DNA from 3 places in the Bulleidia sp. HCP3S3_C9 genome. Region 2 is predicted to be linked to each of the others. Evidence: predicted binding sites of a transcription regulator. Region 2 holds the regulator's gene; each other region holds the start of a gene.
What was found. Region 2 encodes HrcA, which represses chaperone genes, less so after heat shock. Its sites were predicted from a motif close to TTTTAGCACTNNNNNNNNNNNAGTGCTAAAA; they were not measured.

Region 1 (4,600 bases), on a different contig from region 2:
ATCTGATCCACAAATTCACGGCATTCATGATTTGATGCTTCATGAATATGGACCAAATACAATGTTTGGCAGTGCTCATTGTGAAATGGATAGTGATATCAGTTTGATGCAGGCACATGAAATCGTAGATGAAGCAGAACGTCATATTTTAGAAAAGTATCATGTACAGATGTCTTTACATGTAGATCCACTTGAAAAGGATACACCAAGATCTCTTGCATATAAGAAAATCATTATTGATACATTACAACAGCTGGATCCAAAACTAAGTATGCATGATCTTAGACTTGTACCTGGAAAAAATCATATGAATCTGTTTTTTGATGTGATTGTTCCATTTAAATGTAAATATAAGAACGCTGAAATTCAAAAAGCAATCGAAGATGCTTTTCTTTCACAGCCACAGCACATGCATATTCATATTACTTTTGAACACGGATTTATTGGGGGAAATCTATGAAGCATATGAAATCCAACTTATTACTTGCTTTAGCTGCATTCATCTGGGGAATTGCATTTGTAGCACAAAGCGTCAGCATGGACCATATTGGTCCTTTTACGTTTACATGTATTCGTAATCTTGTTGCGGCTTTGACACTGTATCTATTATTGCCAGTCTTAGACAAGATTACCGGTACAACAAAAAAACCAGCTGATCAGAAAGCTTTATGGATTGGTGGAATTGCATGTGGATGTGCGTTATGTGTTGCCTCTATGTTCCAGCAGGTTGGTATTATGTATACAACAGTTGGAAAAGCAGGATTCTTAACTGCTTTATATACTGTGATTGTTCCAATTCTTTCTTTATTTATGCATAAGAAATCAAGCTGGAATGTATATGTAGCTGTTGGGATTTCTATGATTGGCATGTATTTCTTAAGTGTAACGGAAGATTTCAGTATTGCCTATGGAGATGCATTGATGATGGTATGTGCGTTTATGTTTGCGATACATATTCTTGTGATTGATCATTTCTCATTCTTAGATGGGATCCGTATGAGCTGTATTCAGTTTTTAACAGCTGGACTGTTATGTTTGATTCCAATGTTTGTTCTTGAACATCCATCTATGCAGAATATTATTGATGCGGCAGTTCCAATTCTGTATTCTGGTATTCTTTCCAGTGGTGCAGGGTATACTTTACAAATTGTAGGTCAGAAGGATGCAGATGCTTCCATTGCGGGAATGATTCTTTCTTTAGAATCTGTATTTGCGGCTTTGGCAGGTGCAGTCATCTTACATGAATCTTTATCTTCTAGAGAGCTATTTGGATGTGTTCTAGTCTTTGGGGCAATCATCCTTTCACAGATGCAGTTCAAAAAAGAAACGAAATAAAAAAACAAAACTTCAGAGATGATGATTCTCTGAAGTTTCATTTTTTATTTCATCATTAATTCTGTAATGCTCTTTGCATATTCCTTAGGATCATCAATGGATAAGCCTTGTGCTAACAATGACTGATCATAAAGTACAGATGTATATTTCTTTAATGTATCCGGATCTTCTTTTCCAAGCTTCTGCAGCTTTTCAAATAGTGGGTGTTCTGGGTTCAATTCTAAGATCTTGACAGCTTTCATGCCTTGACCCTTTGCCATTGGATCATTTGCAAGGTATTTCTCCATTTCAAGAGACATGCCTTCATCCGCAACAACACATGCTGCTTCATCTGTTAAACGAGAAGAGAGTCGAACTTCCTTGACCTTGTCACCAAGGGAATCTTTCATAGTAGTTAACAAATCTTTATTTGCTTCTGCTTTTTCTTCTCTTGTCTTCTTTTCTTCATCGCTTTCTAGATCAAGATCACCCTTATTCACTGACTGGAATGGCTTTTCAGCATAGTTCATCAATGTATTGGCAACGAATTCATCTCTTTCATCAAGGAAGTAGAGTACTTCATATCCTTTTTCTTTGAGTTTACCCATTGCTGGAAGGTTCTGGATTTCATCAACACTCTTGCCAATTGCATAGTAGATTGCTTTCTGATCATCCTTCATACGATCAACATATTCTTTTAATGTAACGTATTTACCTTCATTAGAGCTTCTAAAAATCATGAAATCCTGAAGCTTGTCTTTGTTGAGCCCATAGTCAGCTAAGATACCAGCCTTTAGATTCAAGCCAAAGTTATCAAAGAATTTTTCATATCCTTCTCTGTCTTTTTCAAGCATTTCTTTTAATGCTGAAGAAACCTTTGTTTCGATGGATTTTGCCATCATCTTGACCTGACGGTCCTGCTGAAGGATTTCTCTTGAAATATTCAGATTCAAATCATCACTATCAACAAGTCCCTTCACAAATCTGAAATAAGATGGAATCAAATCTTTGACTTTATCCATGATGAATACATTCTTGCAGTAGAGTTCTAGACCTGGTTCATAGTCTGTGTAGTAGAAGTTGTATGGTGCCTTTGATGGAATGTAAAGTAAAGCAGTATAGGAAATATTGCCTTCTACAGTGTAGTGAATGACTTTCTGCGGATCTTCCCAGTCATTAAATTTTGACTTGTAGAATTCATTGTAATCTTCCTGTGTAATCTTTGACTTCTGCTTTTTCCAAAGTGGAACCATAGAGTTCAAAGTTTCAACTTCCTGTGTTTCGATTGTCTTCTTGTCATCTGTTGGATCAGGAATATGCTTTGTACATTCCATTTCAATTGGATAGCGTACATAATCACTGTACTTCTTGATTAGTTCCTTGATCTTCCATTCTTCCAGGAATTCGGAATATTTTTCATCTTCTGTATCATCTTTTAGATCCAGTGTGATTCTTGTGCCATAACCAGACTTTTCAATTTCTGAAATGACATAGCCATCTTCTCCTGAACTAGACCAGCTGTATGCTTTGTCTGATTTGATTGATTTTGTTTCAACTAAGATTCTTTTTGCGACCATGAATGCGCTGTAGAATCCAACACCAAACTGTCCGATGATATCTGTATTCTTCTTTGCTTTTTCGAATTGTTCGCGGAATTCTGCAGAACCAGACTTGGCAATTGTACCAAGATTCTTTTCTAGCTCTTCATTAGTCATACCAATACCAGTATCTTCAATGATGAGCTGACGAGTATCTGGATGTCTTTCAATTGTGATCTTCAGATCTTTCTTATCAACCTTTGCCTCTTTATCTGTAAGGGAAATGTAATGTCTTTTATCTAGTGCGTCAGATGCATTGGAAATGAGTTCTCTTAAAAAGATTTCCTTGTTCGTATAGATAGAATTGATCATTAATTCCAGTAAACGTTTTGATTCGGCTTTAAACTGTTTCTTTGCCATGATGATATCCTCCTTAGCACTCTTTACGAATGACTGCTAAATATTGTAGTACGCACATCATAGAAAATCAAGTTGTCATATATAAACAAACTGATAGAATTGTCTTATGAAAGAAATCAATGTAAATCAAATCACAGAAGCAATTGCTTCTATGGCAGCGGATATTGCGTGTATCTATGATCCTGCTGTTTTCAGTGCAATTCAAAAAGCATCCAGTAATGAAAGGGATGAAAAATCAAAAACAGTCATGGATATGCTTTTAAAAAATGCAGAAATTGCTCAAAAGGAAAGAATTCCTTTATGTCAGGATACCGGTCTAATGATCGTATGGCTGCATGTTGGACAGGATGTTCACTTTGTTGGTGGAAATATCAATGAAGCAGTGAATGAAGGGGTTAGAAAAGGCTATACAGAAAATTATCTGCGTGCAAGCAGTGTCGATGATCCACTATATGATAGAAAGAATACAAAGGATAATACACCAGCGATTCTCTATACCGATTTTATTGAAGGGGATCATGTTGAAATTGAAGTGATGGCAAAAGGATTTGGCTCTGAAAATAAATCTGCCTTGAAAATGCTGACACCTGCGGATGGGGAAGAAGGTGTAAAGAAGTTTGTTTTAGAAACAATCAAAAATGCTGGACCTAATGCTTGCCCTCCATTTGTTGTTGGCGTTGGCATTGGTGGAACATTTGATCTTTGTGCGAAGTTATCTAAAGAAGCAATGCTTCGCTCTATTGATCATTCTAATCCAGACCCTCGCTATAAAGCTTTAGAAGATACATTGCTAGAAGAAGCCAATGCATTAAAGATTGGTCCTATGGGATTCCATGGTGCAACAACCGCATTGAAGATTCAAATCAAACAGGCACCAACACATATTGCTGGACTTCCAGTAGCGGTAAATATCTGCTGCCACGTGTGCAGACACGCAAAGAAGGTGATTTCATGAAAACAATTCAATTGCCACTGAAGGAAGAAGATATTAGAAATCTGCATGCAGGAGATGCGGTATTGTTGAATGGAACAATTTATACAGCACGTGATGCTGCACACAAAAAACTTGTAGAAATGATTGAAAATCATGAACCGCTGCCATTTGATCTTCATGGTGCAACGATTTATTATGTTGGACCTACACCTGCAAGAAGTAGACAGGTGATTGGCTCTAGTGGACCAACAACTTCTAGTAGAATGGATCCATATGTGAAAACACTTGCGGAGTGTGGAATGAAAGGCATGATTGGAAAAGGCAGAAGAAGTGATGAAGTGAAGCAGGCAATCAAAGATCATGAAATGATTTATTTTGTATGTGCTGGTGGTGT
Region 2 (4,600 bases):
GAATGATCGGATCTGTATCTTTCACAATAGTATCATTATTTATTAACATAAAAAACCTCTCTAGTATTCTAATCATATGCGATAAAAAAGTCAAAATGATGATACAATATTTTGCATGACAACAAATAAAAAAAAGTGGAAATTAAAAGAAGGATTATTTTCTTTTTTAATGAGTGGTGGAAGTGACTTGCCAATTCACTTGGCAATGGTAGCACTGATCATCTATGGAACATTAATGATTGGCTCTGCCTCTATGGGTTTAGCAGTCAAAGATACGACATATTTAGTGAAAACAGTTGTGAAACAGATTATATTTGTTATTTTTGGCTATTTTGGAATGTGTAAATTTTCAAACTGGTTTCGACTTGATAAATTAAAAAAATCATCGTTTTCCTGGTGCATTATATTTATGGAAGCATTACTTGTTTCTTGTATTTTCTTTAAAGCTTCAGGCGGTGCACATGCCTGGATCCGTATTCCTTTTCCAGGATTAGAGATATCAATTCAGCCAAGTGAATTTGCTAAAATTGTATCTATATTAATTATTGCGGCATATCTAGGTGATGTAAAAAAAACATATCCAAATGCAAAAAAATTGTTATTAAGACCATTATTGTTTATTGGAATCTATTTATTAACGATTGTATTTCTGCAGCATGACTTTGGAAGTATGGCAGTTAACTTTTTGATTGTGTGTGTCTGCTTATTGCTTCCCAATCATCCGCAATTAAAAAAATTTCAGGGCGGATTAAAAATATGCTTCTGTGTTACGGTTGCTGTAGCTGTATTTATTCTTTCTCCTCAGGGTGTAAAGTTTATTGAACATTTGCCAATGCTTTCGACATATCAAATCAATCGATTTCTTTCAGCTGTCAATCCATTTGAAGATATTTATGGATCCAGCTATCAGATTGTAAAAGGACTTGTTTCATTTGTTGATGGTGGTTTATTTGGGGTTGGATTTGGTAATTCTGTTAGAAAATATACAGATTTCCCAGCCGCAAATACTGACTTTATTCTTTCAATTCTTGTAGAAGAATGTGGTTTTATTGGCTTTCTTGCGTTAATTGGTTTGTATAGTGTCATTATTTTCAGACTGTTGAACTATGCCAATAAAATAAAAAATGAAAAAGCAAAGATCATACTTGTTGGTACAGCGATGTATTTTGTTGTCCATTGCTTCTTTAATATTGGTGGTGTTACGGGTATGATTCCTTTGACAGGTGTTCCTTTGCTGCTGATTTCATCTGGTGGATCATCTACGTTATCAATTATGTTCTGTGTAGGAATTGCACAGGCCGTCATTTCACAATACAACAGAAAGGAGATCGAATGAGAATTATTGCAGGAGAATTTGCTTCTAGAAGACTGGAAACAAAAAAAGGGAACGCAACTAGACCAACTTTAGATAAAGTAAAGGAAGCTGTCTTTTCGTCGCTGGGTGGATACTTTGATGGTGGAAATGTATTGGATCTCTATGCAGGGAGTGGTGCTGTTGGCTTAGAAGCACTTTCTAGAGGTATGGACAATGCATACTTTTCTGATAATGATCGTATTGCCTGTTCTGTCATTAGAAATAACATTGCTTCTTTAAAGGTAGAAGATAGAACGAAAGTGTATCCGATTGCAGACATGAAGATGCTTTCTAGAATGAAAGAAGAAGGAAAGAAATTCCGTTTGATCTATTTGGATCCACCATATGCAAAACAGAAAAATTTAGAAGTCATGCAGTATATTGATGACAATAATTTGTTAGATGAGAATGGTGTTGTTGTGATAGAATCCTTGCAGGAAGAAAACTATCACGTAGATACATTTCAACATTTTCACTACCATAAGGAATCTGTCTATGGAATCATGAAAATTACATATTACAAGCACAATTAAGTCCGGAAATATCTGGATTTTTTTGTTTGAAAAAAGAATTGAAAGAATTTAGCACTCAAATCTTGACTCTGCTAATTTAAAGGTATACTATACTAGCAGGCACGAAGAAAGAGTGCTAAAAAAGGAGGTGTATGGAATGCTGACGCCAAGAAGAATTGAAATATTCAAGGCTGTTGTGGATGACTTCATTCAAAACGCTGAACCAGTTGGCTCGAAAACATTACAGACAAGATATCATCTGCCATACTCCAGTGCTACGATCCGTAATGATCTGCAGGCACTTGAAGAAATGGGATATCTTGAAAAAACACATACATCTTCAGGAAGAGTTCCTTCAACAATGGGTTATAAATTCTATTGCGAAAATCTACTGAGCGAATCTTCACTGGATAAGAAAATGGAAGTCGCAATTAGAAATGCATTTGAAACAAGTAACCTGAATGTTGAAGATGCAATTCAACAAAGCTGTCAGATCTTAAGTGATATGACAAATATGACAAGCGGTGCAATTGGTCCGGATGCTTCTTCACAAAGACTGGAACATATTAAATTGTTCCCAATTGATGAAAGAAATGCGGTATGCGTCTTTATTACAGATTCAGGCCATACAGAAACAAAGAATTTTCACTTTGATGAAGATATTCCATTCAAGGATATTGAAACATGCACGGATATTCTGAATCAAAAACTCAAAGGTACGCCAATCACAGATTTAGCAGAAAAGATGGAATCCATCAAGCCAGATCTCGGCAGTGTCGTACAGCGTCATGAAATGTTATTTACAGCTTTTGTAAAAGCATTTGTCAAGTTTGCTTCTGATAATGTCTACTTCTCTGGAAAAGATCGTATGTTATATCAGCCGGAGTTTGAAGATATTAACAAGCTGAAAAAAATGATGACAATGTTCAATGATGCATCGGTATGGAAAAAGATGAATACCAATGAAAATGCGGTGGCTGTATCTACAAGAAGCGGTGCAGAATTGACATGGTATAACGATTTGGCAGTCGTTAGAAGCAAGTTTAAAGTCAATGGTGACGAAACTGGTGAATTCATGGTTATTGGGCCTAGCAGAATGAATTATGACAAAGTTGTCAGCATGGTTGAATATGCGGCAAGAATGATAGAAAAAATGTATAAAACTGGAGGTGATGATAGTGAATAAAGACGAAAAGAAAGTTGAAGAAAAGGACGAGGCTGTCGTCGCTGAAGAAACAGAAGAAAACGTTGAAACAGAAAAAACAGAAGAAACAAAAGAAACAAGCGAAGATGTGATTGCTTCATTAAATGAAGCAATCAAAAAGAAAGATGAAGAAATCGCAAAACTCAAAAATGCGTATGCTATGGCTTATGCAGATACAGAAAATACAAGAAAGAGACTGATGAACGAATATGAACAGAAACAGAAGTATCATATTCAGTCATTCGCAAAAGAAGTATTACCTGTATTGGATAACTGCGAAAGAGCATTGGCACAGGCAACACAGGATGAAGCGTATCGTAAAGGTGTAGAAATGATCTACAACCAGCTGAAGACTTGCCTTGAAAAAGAAGGCGTTACAGAAATCGAAGCACTTGGACAGCCATTCGATGGTAACTGGCATCAGGCTTTAATGACAGAAGCTAAAGAAGGTGTAGAACCAGGAATGGTAACAGAAGTACTGCAAAAAGGATATAAATTGAAAGACCGCATCTTAAGAGCGGCTATGGTAAAGGTTAGCGAATAACCGGGAGGTAATAAGAATATGAGTAAGATTATTGGTATTGACTTAGGTACTACAAACAGCTGCGTAGCAGTTATGGAAGGCAAGGAAGCAAAGGTAATTGCTAACCCTGAAGGTAATAGAACAACTCCTTCTGTTGTAGCTTTTAAAAATGGTGAAAGAATTGTTGGTGATGCTGCAAAAAGACAGCTGATCACAAACAAGAACACAGTTTATTCTGTAAAGCGTTTAATGGGTACAGACAAGAAAGTTGAACTTGAAGGAAAGCAGTATACACCACAGGAAGTATCCGCTATGATCCTTTCTTACTTGAAGGATTATGCTGAAGCATATCTTGGTGAAAAGGTAGACAAGGCTGTAATTACAGTTCCTGCATACTTCAACGACGCACAGCGTCAGGCAACAAAGGATGCAGGTAAGATTGCTGGATTAGAAGTTGAAAGAATTATCAATGAACCAACAGCATCTGCATTAGCATTTGGACTTGATAAGGATCAGAATACTGAACACAAGATTCTTGTATACGATCTTGGTGGTGGTACATTCGATGTATCTATTCTTGATATCGCAGATGGTACATTTGAAGTATTATCTACAGCAGGTGATACACATCTTGGTGGTGATGACTTTGATGAAAAGATCATTGACTGGTTAGCTGATAACTTCAAGAAAGAACATAACATCGATCTTAAGGCTGACAAGATGGCTTTACAGAGATTGAAGGAAGCAAGTGAAAAGGCTAAGAAGGATCTATCTGGAACAGTTCAGACACAGATTTCCTTACCATTCATTTCTGCAGGTCCTGAAGGTCCATTACACTTAGAAGCAACATTAACAAGAGCACAGTTTGATGCTATGACAAAGGATCTTGTTGATAGAACAATGGTTCCTGTAAAGAATGCATTAAGAGATGCTGGATTGAATTCCAGTGATCTTGATCAGGTATTACTTGTAGGTGGTTCTACACGTATTCCTGCTGTGCAGGAAGC
Region 3 (4,600 bases), on a different contig from region 2:
TTTCAACATTAAGAAAAAAGGAGATACAGAACAATGGTAAAAGCATTCACTCTTCTACAGATGGAACTGAAGGAAAAGTTTCGATATAAAATTGAAATTTTCTCTGCCAGTACTGATGCTATATTGCTGATATTTCCTTCGATTGCCATTCTTTTATTCGGAAATCTAGAAATATCTGGCATTCAAAGCAAAACAGAATATATACAATACATGTTATTTTCATTAATTCTTTGGCAATTTGTGGAAAACATGTGGTCTGCAGTATTTGAAATCCGCCGAAAGCTAAAAGAAGAAAACTTTGAATATATGATGAATATGCCTTTGAAAGGTATCCATTATGTATTTGGATGGGCTGTGAGCGGTGTTGTTTCCATTGTATTTGAAATGATTCCATTGATTGTTATTTTCGTGCTTACTTCATTTCATTTACTCACAGTAAAAAGTATTCTTTCTTTTTTAGGGATTGCATTGATAATGGCTTTTGGAACATATGGATTTGCGGAAATATTAATGGGATTTGCGATTTACTTCAAAGAAGCAGATCAATTCATTTCTTTAATCGCAAATATTGCACCTTTTTTGGGAGGACTCTATTTCCCAGTCATTCAGTTACCTGCTCCATTTCTTGCCATTTCTCTTCTCTTTCCATTTACCTGGGGTCTAGATCTTGTAAGAAACCTCTTATTTGGAAGTTCTCTCATTCTTCCATTGCATTATGAAATCATTGCATTTGTAATTGTAAATATACTTTATACATTCGCTGGAACAAAGATATATGATGCAATGATGAAAAAAGCAAGAAAGAATGGATTATCTAAATTCTAACTACAAAAATATCTTTTTGAAAGAAGGTTGTAACACCTTTGAACTTTTCTTTGTTCAATCGTTACAACCTCTTTTACTTATACACTTTTATCTTCTTTTTTAGATGGTTGATTCATTGGTGCTCCACCACCCATACCACTAGCTATCCTTTTATTTTTCATCTGGTTTGGTGCAATGCTTCTTTTCCTTTTTATCAGTATTCAGCTATCACATATTGCTTCAAAACCATCAGAAGAAGCAATGGAAAGAGAAAAACAATTCGTTGCAGATATCTCTCATGATTTAAAAACTCCTCTCTGTAATATTAGCAAACAATTCTATTTTGATAGAAAATCAAGATGCAACGGTAGGAAGTGTACATCGCTGGATCGACAGTCCTCAAATAGCTGCAAAAAGAATGCAGCAGTTGATTACACAGATGTTAAAACTCGCAGATGTTGAACGAAAAAACATTACAGTTCCATTAGAAGAAGTTGATGTTAGTAACATAGCGATGAAAGCAAGTCTGCAATTAGAATCTCTTGCTTATGAAAAAAGTGTCACTTTGGACACTGAACTTATTGAATCATGTGTAATACAGACAAATGAAGATTATCTAATGCAAATCATTAGCAGTTTATTAGAAAATGCTTTAAAATATGAACCAAAAAATGGAAAAGTCTTGTTGAAATTAGCACAGGATAAACATAAAACATGTATTTGTGTTCAAAACTTTGGAACAACGATTGCTCAAGAAAATCTTCCACACGTATTTGATCGCTTTTATCGCAGTGATAAAAGCCGTACAAATGAAACGGAGAGCTTTGGTTTAGGACTCGCCATCACAAGAGAAATGGTCAAGAAAATACATGGTGAAATTTCTGTTACGAGTAATCCACAAGAAGGTACAATATTTACAGTCACATTCCAAAGATAAAAAAAGGCTTGCCACATTGTGAACAAGTCTTTTTCAAGGAATTATAGAATTTCAATGAACTTCTTTGTTTCTTCTTCCTTCTTTGCTTCTGTTGGTAATTCAATCTTCAAAATACCATTTTCGAAGGAAGCATGAATGTCTGAATCCTTGATAGCATCAGATACATAGAATGTTCTACTGCAAGAGCCATTGTATCTTTCCTGACGAATAACTCTACCCTTAGCATCCTTTTCTTCATTGGATTCATTGTGTTCAACAGCAACTGTCAAGTTACCATTGTAAAGAGAAATCTTAACATCTTCTTTCTTTACACCAGGTACTTCAATATCAAGAATATATTTTCCATCTTTCTCATGAATATCTGTCTTCATTAAAGTATTGTTGTTCATTACTGGAGCTCTGAACATGTCATCAAACATATCATCAAATAAATTTGCATTTCTACGGTCTAAATATCTCATATTTTTTCCTCTTTTCTAAGACCCTTTCGTCTTACAAGTATTAATATACTCTTCGTTTTAGCAGAGTCAATAGTAGAGTGCTAAATAATTCAAGTTTTTTAATAATATTTTTTATTTTTGCTTGAATTATATGCATAAATAAGAACTTATTTGATTTAGCACATTTTTGTATTAAGTGATAATAAAGCACTATTCATTTCCTGTATACAATATATGAATCATTGCTATTGTACTTCTTTCTTTTTTCAACATATACTCAAATCGACAAAGGAGAATAAAATGAAAACAAGAAAACCAGGTAACATTGAAGTATCAGAAATCGGAATGGGATGCATGGCTTTCTCTCTTGGATATGGCGCAATTCCTTCTAGAGAATATGCAATGGAAGCAAGCAACGTAACATTAACAGATGAAGAATTCCACTCTTTAGAACAAGCTTTAAATTCCATCAAAGTATATGGTCATCGTGGAAACGTTCAATTCCAGGGACAATCCATGAAAGACTGGGGAAAGAAATAATTCACACGTGATCAAGAAGAAGAGACAATCTTCTTCTTTTTAACTATTATAAAGATAGCAGAGTAGCGTCTAATTTAAAATTGAATTTTATATTAGACGTAATTTTCTGTTGAATTGTACATTCTCAGCGCCTATAATAAATTTGGATTTTAGATTAGACGGAGAAATCATATGAAATATATTCCAAGAGCAATTACTCCAATTCTAGAAAAACGAGTTGAAACAAGCAAATGCACTTTGCTTACCGGCGCAAGACAAGTTGGAAAATCCACTGTCATAAAAGAAACATTTCCTGCATATACAATTGCCAGTTTTGACGATGTTTTAACACGCCTACAGGCACACGAAGAACCAAAATTATTCTTTTTAAACAATCCATGTCCTCTTTTTATTGATGAAGTGCAAAAAGAGCCCGGCATATTAGAAAACATCAAATTAATTGTGGATAATTCAGATGAAAGAGGACAGTTTATTTTATCTGGATCTTCCAAACTTCAGCTGATGAAAGGTGTGAGTGAATCTCTTGCTGGAAGAGTATCCATTTCTGAATTATCTGGATTATCTTTAAGAGAAATATATGAAGTACCTTTTAACAGACACTTTATTCCTACAGAAGAATACATTCAAGAAAGAGAAAAACAGCTTAAATCTTATTCCAATATATGGGAAATTATTCATAAAGGATCTTATCCAGAACTATATGTCATTGATAGAGACTGGCAAGAGTTTTATTCTTCTTATGTTTCAACATATATCGAAAGAGACATTCATGATTTGATTTCTGCAGATAGTATTACTTTCTCTAAATTCCTTACAAGCATTGCTGCTAGAACAGGTGAAATTCTTAGTTACACAAACATTGCCAACGAAGTTGGTGTCAGTGAACCAACTATTAAAAACTGGATATCTGTATTAGAAAGAACAGGAATTATCTATTTATTACAGCCATACAGTTCTTCCAGTCTTTCACGTGCTATCAAATCGCCTAAAATCTATTTTAGAGACACAGGATTAGTATGTTACCTTACAAAATGGCTCACTGCTGATGCCTTAAAAAATTCTGCAGTAGCTGGCAATCTATTTGAAACTTTTATTGTATCTGAAATATTAAAATCTTATTCTAATGAAGGAAAAGATTATTCCTTTAGTATCTTTTACTACAGAGGAAAAGATAAAACTTCCAGTAAAGAAAATGAAATTGATCTAGTCATTGAGGAAAATGGTGTTGTATATCCAATAGAAATAAAAATGAGTGGAAACCCAAAAGCATCTATGGCATCAGCCAATACTGTACTAGACAAAATTCCAGACAAAAAAAGAGGTACAGGCATCATATTATGTCTCATTGATAAAAAGACATATTTACGAGAAAATCTGATTGCTCTTCCAATAGAATATTTATGAAAAATGAACAAGTGAAGAATTTGCCATATGCTTCACTTGTTTTTATATTGTGCTCTATAATATAAATGAGAAAACGAATAGGAGCTATTATCATGGGACTCTTTGATAAATTCAAAAAGTTTGTTGTTGATGGAAAAAATGGTTCTTTATTGATCAAATTTATGTCTTTAGATGATTTAAAAAGTATCTTATAATCACTATTTCAAAGGAGATTCATATGGGTGGATTTGGTATCGCAATTCTTTTCAGCTTATTTTCATTTGTCTATTTATTTTTCGTTGCGATAGCTATTAGTGTCATATTGTATTTGCTATACAGTTATATATTTCAAAGCATTGCATCCATGTGTATGTTAAAAAATATTGGATATGCATATCCATTCACTGCCTGGATTCCCTTTTACCACAAATATTTATTAGGAAAAATTGCAAACAAACAAATCTTAGGTGCCATCTCAGGTGTTCTATCATTCATT

Region 1: a site for HrcA is predicted at 3,284-3,314, ahead of htpG (molecular chaperone HtpG). Genes of this name have one in related genera too.
Region 3: a site for HrcA is predicted at 2,258-2,288, ahead of ACTND6_RS04035 (Hsp20/alpha crystallin family protein). Genes of this name have one in related genera too.

The regions. Positions count from the first base shown of each region.
Region 1 is NZ_JBQHWJ010000016.1:15,228-19,827, forward strand. Features, by position in the region: gene ACTND6_RS04405 (cation diffusion facilitator family transporter) at 1-460, shown strand, start outside; gene ACTND6_RS04410 (DMT family transporter) at 457-1,335, shown strand; gene htpG (molecular chaperone HtpG) at 1,380-3,272, opposite strand; gene ACTND6_RS04420 (fumarate hydratase) at 3,379-4,227, shown strand; gene ACTND6_RS04425 (FumA C-terminus/TtdB family hydratase beta subunit) at 4,224-4,600, shown strand, end outside.
Region 2 is NZ_JBQHWJ010000027.1:4,810-9,409, reverse strand. Features, by position in the region: gene def (peptide deformylase) at 1-49, opposite strand, end outside; gene ACTND6_RS06175 (FtsW/RodA/SpoVE family cell cycle protein) at 116-1,336, shown strand; gene rsmD (16S rRNA (guanine(966)-N(2))-methyltransferase RsmD) at 1,333-1,887, shown strand; gene hrcA (heat-inducible transcriptional repressor HrcA) at 2,024-3,052, shown strand; gene grpE (nucleotide exchange factor GrpE) at 3,045-3,614, shown strand; gene dnaK (molecular chaperone DnaK) at 3,633-4,600, shown strand, end outside.
Region 3 is NZ_JBQHWJ010000014.1:13,312-17,911, reverse strand. Features, by position in the region: gene ACTND6_RS04050 (ABC transporter permease) at 1-89, shown strand, start outside; gene ACTND6_RS04045 (ABC transporter permease) at 34-825, shown strand; gene ACTND6_RS04040 (sensor histidine kinase) at 1,148-1,741, shown strand; gene ACTND6_RS04035 (Hsp20/alpha crystallin family protein) at 1,783-2,202, opposite strand; gene ACTND6_RS04030 (hypothetical protein) at 2,482-2,721, shown strand; gene ACTND6_RS04025 (ATP-binding protein) at 2,893-4,125, shown strand.